2 regions of the Phyllobacterium sp. UNC302MFCol5.2 genome follow, and region 2 is predicted to be linked to the other one. Evidence: riboswitches for the same ligand, from Rfam matches in the RefSeq annotation. Region 2 holds a riboswitch; the other holds the start of a gene.
What was found. Region 2 has a riboswitch for thiamine pyrophosphate ahead of thiB (thiamine ABC transporter substrate binding subunit). Riboswitches for the same ligand answer to the same signal wherever they lie in the genome.

Region 1 (3,351 bases), 680 kb from region 2:
GCGCTCGACGCATCAGTGCAGGCGGAGGTGCTGAATCTTCTCGAAAAGATCCGCCGCGACCGTAAGCTGACATTCGTCATGGTCAGCCATGATCTCGCAGTCGTAACGCACATGTGCGACCGGCTCATGGTAATGCAACACGGCGCGGAGGTAGAACGGCTCACCGCGTCGGAACTGGCCCGGCGCCATGTAACGCAGGACTACACGCGCAACCTCCTTGTTGCGAGCCAGGGTTTTGTCCGCCCTGTCGTTCAAAACGCCTAATGCAGCTTCATCGAACATTTACCATTTGCAGACGCATTTCTTCCCCGACGACCGTTCCAGGGCAGATCGTGAAAATCTGAACGAATTTCATAAGCCGTCATTTACGCCGGACAACTGATGGTTGCGCTCATCGACTGGAGTGGGGCCATGAAGTATCTACGTCAATTCATAAAAGACCGCCGCGGCGCAACCGCGATCACATTCGGTTTGCTGCTTGTACCGCTCCTGGGGTTTGCCGGGCTCGCCGTGGATTATAGCCGCGCCAGCAATGACCGTTCTCGGCTGCAGAATGCGGCCGACGCCGCGGCGCTTGCGGCAGCCTCGGTCTTTACCGGTTCCAACAAAGCGGCCGCCGAGGCGAGGGCACGCGCCTTTCTGCAGGCAAATCTCGGCCTGCGCGCTGAAGATATCAATTTGAACTTCAGCACGGAAAATCAAAAGGTTTCCATCACTCTTGGAGGCCAGACCAGCACCCTGTTCATGCATGTTCTCAACAAGGACAACATGCCGATCAACGTCAACGCCACGGCGCTCGCGCCGTTGAAGCCGACGACGGCCAAGATCACGATCGACAAGGTTACGGGCTACTGGTTCAAGAAAGTTTCCATCATCGTCGTGCGCAATGGCAAGGATGTTGTCGTCGGCACCATCAAGTACACCGCGACCGACCATAACCTCTACAATGGTAACGGTGGCGGTAAAACAGACCCGGACATCAATGTTCCGATCACATTCGATCTCGGTGACTACACCAAGCTGTACCTCAAGATGGAAATCAAAAATGACGGTTGCGATGTCGGCTACAAGGACAAGAACGCCGGAAAATCGCGATACGTCGATTGCATTGCCACAAATGAGTCGGGCTATTCGAAATACAATTCCACGCTGAAAACCGACGATCCGAACACGGTCAACCATTTGTTCGTCGATGGCGTCCAACTGCCGGTGGGATCGAAGCCCCCACTCGATGATCTGATGAATTGTGACAACACGCCCCATAGCCATGCGTGGGAAGACGGCGGCGGCTGGGCCAACCAGGACTTCTACTACAAGATCACGGCCGCCTGTAAATCGGTCGACGGCGAGAACGTTCGCCTGACCCACTAGGACCTGACGCGGCGCGATTGACTTTGATCTCGCGCCGCTCCATCATCGCTTCATTCCGAGGGGGGCACTGTACAGTGCTGAGATAGCGTCGAGCTGGACCCTTGAACCTGATCCGGGTCATGCCGGCGTAGGAACGGGAATTGAGCAAAGTTCGCGCCTTTTCAGCTTCACCTTCGCGCATGACCGGATCTCCAAAAGCGACGGAGTCCAGAGCGTGCCATACATCCTGACATCTGAACTGCGGCGGTAGCTGCCAACCATGCGCCTCGTTACTCGCATGGTCGCGGCGCTTGCCGCCGTCGCTGCTTGCTGGCAAGTGGCGGTCTGGCTATTCCAGCCTCCGCGATTCATTCTGCCCGGGCCAATTGCGGTGGTGTCGGCGCTGGTCGAAGAGCGGCAATATCTTGGCGTCAACGCATCGATCACGCTCATCGAGATCCTGCTTGGACTGGCCTTCGGTGCGCTCGCCGGCATTGTCATCGCGCTGCTCGTCGCCGCCATTCCTGCCTTCCGCCATGTCGTCTGGCCGCTTCTTCTTGTCTTGCAGGCACTCCCGGTGTTTGCCATCGCGCCGCTGCTTGTTCTGTGGTTCGGCTTTGGACTTGCCTCCAAGGTGGTGATGGCAAGCCTCATCATCTTCTTTCCCGTGGCGTCGGCCTTTGCCGATGGCCTGCAGCGAACCAACCGCGATCTGCTTGATGTGGCTTCGCTCACGCAAGCGACGCCGCTCGCAACCCTGCTTCTCGTTCGGGTTCCGAGTGCCTTGCCCTCGCTCGGATCGGGCCTGCGGGTCGCCGCCGTCTTTGCCCCGATCGGCGCCGTGATTGGCGAATGGGTCGGCTCGTCGCGCGGGCTCGGCTTTGTCATGCTGCAAGCCAATGCCCGCATGCAGACCGAAACCATGTTCGCGGCACTGATGATCCTCGCCGCCCTCACCGTGATCCTGCGCTTTCTCGTCGACGCCCTGACCCGCCGCCTTACCCCTTGGGCGCCGCAAACATGAGCAACTCCCCTCATCGCAACAAAGGACGACTGATGTTCCGCACACGCTTATCGATCCTCGCCATATGCCTTGCGCTCTGCGCCGCAACCGCACCTGCCAGAGCCGCCGACAAGTTGACGGTTCTGCTCGAATGGTTCGTCAATCCGGACCACGCCCCTCTTATCATCGCCCGCGAGAAGGGATTCTTCGCCGATGCAGGTCTTGATGTGAATCTGATGCCGCCAGCAGACCCGGCCGCGCCGCCACGCCTCGTTGCTGCAAAGCAGGCCGACATCGCCATTCACTACCAGCCCAATCTCTATCTCGACCATGACGCCGGCCTGCCGCTGGTGCGCTTCGGGACGCTGGTGGAAACGCCACTCAACACGGTGATGACGCTGGCCGATGGTCCGATCAAAAGCCTCAAGGATTTGAAGGGCAAGAAAGTCGGCTTCTCGGTCTCCGGGTTTGAGGATGCGATGCTCGGCGCCATGCTCAAGTCCGAAGGCATGTCCATCAAGGATGTAGAACTGATCAACGTCAATTTCGCCCTCTCAGCCTCGCTGATCGCGGGCCAGGTCGATGCGACGGTCGGAGCCTACCGCAACTTTGAACTGACTCAGATGGCACAGGAGGGTCATGGCGGCCGCGCCTTCTTTCCCGAGGAGCGCGGCGTGCCGGTCTATGACGAACTCATCTTCGTCACGCACCGGGATCTCGTGACCGACAATCGCCTGCCGCGCTTTCTCGGCGCTGTCGAAAAGGGGGCAATCTATCTGACCAATCACCCGGACGAGAGCTGGCAGATTTTCATCAAGGCCTATCCGGATCTCGACAATCCGCTGAACAGGCAGGCGTGGATGGATACGCTGCCACGCTTCGCCAAACGGCCGGCAGCTCTCGATCGCAGCCGCTACGAACGCTTCGGTGTCTTCCTGCACGAAGCAGGACTGATCAAATCGATCCCCGCCGTCGGCGACCTTGCCGTCGAACTCTCC
Region 2 (3,351 bases):
AAATGAGAATAGCATCCAACGACCTTGCACGGGCAGAAGGCCTATCGAAGCGGCGGGCCGTCGTGCGCAGGCTGAAACCCTCCTCCGTAGGACGGCCGGCCATGCTGAGGAGCAAAAGTACCGCGACCGTCAGGGTCAGCTGCAACAGGGTCAGCGATACGGCGCGCGCGATATCGAAGTCGAAGTGGAGCGCCTGGTAGATCGCCACCTCCAGTGTTGTCGCGCGCGGTCCGCCGCCAAGTGTCAGCACGATGGTGAAGGACGTAATGCACAGCATGAAGATCAGTCCGGCTATGCCGGCGAGATTGCGCCGTATTACCGGCCATTCGATCAGGCGAAACTGGGCCCATGCGCGCATGCCGAGTTGCGCGGAGAGTTTCCAGTAATCTTCCGGAATTGAATCGAGGCTGGCGAGAATGAAACGTGTTGCCAGCGGCAGGTTGAAGAACACGTGGGCGATCAGAATGCCAGTGAGACCGTAGATGTTCGGTATGATTTCAGAGCCGGATTGCGCAAGCAGTGCAGCGAGAAGGCCGTTGCGTCCGTAAATGCTGGTGATGCCAAGCACGGCGACAAGCGCGGGCAAAGCAAGGGGCAGGGCGAAAAGGCGCAAGATCATCGGCCGCCCCGGAAAATCAGGATTGGCATGGAGGGCCCGGGCCAGCGGGATGGCAAAGGCGATCGAGAGCAGCATTGAAAGAACGGCCTGCAACAGGGTGAAGCGTGCAACTCTCCACAAATAGCTGTCGAATGCAGCAAAGCCTTCGGTATTGCCACGCAATGCCTCGCTCAGGAGACCGAGCAAGGCTCCCCCCGCAAGGAGGGCGAGAAAGGCCAGGGCGAGTGCCCCGGCCAAAGGTTTGAGGGAGATGGTGGGCGTCAATGCGTTACAGGCTCATCGACGCAAGCCACTCGTCGATCCAGGCCTTGCGGTTCTTGGCGACTTCCTCCGGCGAGAACATCAGGGTCGTTACGGGCTTTACCAGCCTGTCGAAGGCGGGGTTCAGCGGCGCGCTGGTTTTTGCCGCCGGGAACATCCAGTTGTTTTCCGGGATGGCGTCCTGGAAGGCAGGCGAGGTCATGAAGGCAAGAAATTCCTTGGCCAGCGGGTTCTTCGCACCCGTCGTGGTCTGGCCCGCGACTTCAACCTGCAGATAGTGGCCTTCAGCGAACGACGCGGCCCTGTAGCGCTCGGTCTTCTCGGCGATCTCATGATAGGCAGGAGATGTCGTATAGGAGAGGACAAGCGGGGCTTCACCCTTGGTGAAGAGGCCGTATGCTTCCGACCAACCGGGCGTAACGGTCAAGACGCGGTCCTTGAGCTTGGCCCAAGCTTCCCCCGCCTTGTCGCCATAGACCGATTTTACCCACAGGAGCAGTCCGAGGCCCGGCGTCGAAGTACGCGGGTCCTCTATGACGATCTTCTGTTTCGGATCGCCTTCGACGAGGTCCTTGAGGCTCGCCGGAGGGTTCGTCAGCTTCTCCGTGTCATAAATAACGGCAAAGTAGCCATAGTCGAAGGGTACGAAAGTATCGTCCTTGTAGCCACCCGGAATTGCTACTGCCTTCGTATCGATGCCGTGCGGCGCGAAGAGGCCGGTCGCTGCCGCTTCATAGGTGAGGTTCGTATCAAGACCGAGTACAATGTCCGCCTTCGTTGCAGCGCCTTCGAGCTTCAACCGGTTAAGAAGGGCAACGCCGTCCGTCACGGCAACGAAGTCGACCGTGCAACCGCACTGTTTCTCGAAAGCCTCCTTAACCTTGGGGCCGGGGCCCCACTCTGCGGTGAAGCTTTCATAGGTATAGACGGTGAGCTTGCCTTCGGCGTTGGCACCCGCCGGGAAAGCGAGGGCCAGCGCACCGATCATGAGTGCAAATTTCAATAATGTCGTTAGCGGCCGCATCGGCGCCTCCTTAGCTTGGTGTTCAAAAGGATTGGTGCGCCGGCTGTGATGCCGCGTCTAATCCCTCCGCCGGTACAAACCGGATCAGGTTCCGCGGGTTGGCAGGTGTTTCACCTTTTGCCTCTCAGCCTGTCATTTCTGGCAGGCACCCCGTTAGAGCGTTGCAAAGATTAAAGAAAAACATTGGTCGGCGCAAGCCGATTGCCCGTCTTGCGTGTGGTTGCGATCGCAATGCCGGCGGCCGGTTAATCCGCGCTGATTAACCCGGATTTGTGTGAAGCCATGCGTCCCCGAATCTGCTAGATTTCTCTTCAGAACAATAAGAAGACTAAGGGGGCAGAAATGTTCGAACTCACGGATGGGGCCATGCTGGTGGTCATCGCCATCGCCACGGCAATCGGGGCTTACATATTCTACGGTATCTCGCTGGTGCAGCTTACAGGGTTTTAGCGTTCGTACGCGTGCCTTTGCCCGGCAGCTTCATGCCACGCTGAACGACGCTATGCGGCGCGAGTGCCGCATGCTATGGCCGCGTCATGAGCAAGTTTGTCATTCTTCTCGGCGGAACCGTCCACGCCAATGATCGCCTCAGGGACCTCGTCGCCGGTGCCCGCGTCCTTGCGGCCGATGGCGGCATAGCACATGCCGAAGCCCTCGGCCTCGAACCCGAGCTTTGGCTCGGCGATTTCGATTCGACGTCGCCTGAACTCGACCGGCGTTATGCGCATGTTCCCCGTTCGGTTTTCCCGGCTGCAAAGGATATGACGGACGGCGAGCTGGCGCTCAACGAGGCCTATCGGCTCGGCGCAACCGAGGTCATTCTGTGCGGGGCGTTCGGCGGTTCGCGCACAGATCACACGCTCCTGCATCTCACCATGGCGACGGCCCATGCGGCCGAAGGCCGCAAGATAATCCTCTCCAGCGGTGATGAAGAAGCGCATCCGCTGGTCGCAGGTTCCTATAGGTTCGATTTCCCCGAAGATACCCTCTTCAGTATTGTTGCATTTTCGCCATTGCACGGCCTTTTTATCGAAGGCGCGCGCTGGCCGCTGCAAAATATGGAACTTTCTTTCGGTTCATCGCTTACTGTCTCGAATTCGGTACGCGGAACTCTCCGGGTATCGCTCGATTCAGGTAAGGCAATCCTGATTGCTGCCTTGCAACCTGCGTCCGGCTTGTAAAAAAAAGCGCTAGATGCAATTGTTGCAGGACAGTATTGGGGACGCAAGCTGTTGAAATTTGGTTCTAACAACGGGAGAGGTCTTCCATGTTGAAAAGTTTGTCCACGATTGCAGTCGCCGGACTCCTGGCGTTTTCGGCCGCCGGGTGCACCACTTCTGATCAGCGCGTCGCCGGCTACGGCGTAGGCGGTGCGGCATTGGGTGCATTGGCTGGTGGCGCAATCAACGGTGGCAAGGGCGCCCTTGCAGGTGCTGCAATCGGCGGT

Region 1: it holds a riboswitch for thiamine pyrophosphate, as region 2 does, so the genes downstream of both, BR48_RS0106660 (ABC transporter permease) here and thiB (thiamine ABC transporter substrate binding subunit) in region 2, are expected to answer to the same signal.

The regions. Positions count from the first base shown of each region.
Region 1 covers NZ_JMLL01000010.1:957,675-961,025, reverse strand. Annotated here, with positions in the region: gene BR48_RS0106670 (ABC transporter ATP-binding protein) at 1-264, shown strand, start outside; gene BR48_RS0106665 (TadE/TadG family type IV pilus assembly protein) at 412-1,371, shown strand; TPP riboswitch at 1,420-1,522, shown strand; gene BR48_RS0106660 (ABC transporter permease) at 1,631-2,374, shown strand; gene BR48_RS0106655 (ABC transporter substrate-binding protein) at 2,407-3,351, shown strand, end outside.
Region 2 covers NZ_JMLL01000010.1:1,635,106-1,638,456, forward strand. Annotated here, with positions in the region: gene thiP (thiamine/thiamine pyrophosphate ABC transporter permease) at 1-883, opposite strand, end outside; gene thiB (thiamine ABC transporter substrate binding subunit) at 888-1,904, opposite strand; TPP riboswitch at 1,949-2,067, opposite strand; gene BR48_RS0109915 (thiamine diphosphokinase) at 2,441-3,085, shown strand; gene BR48_RS0109920 (hypothetical protein) at 3,172-3,351, shown strand, end outside.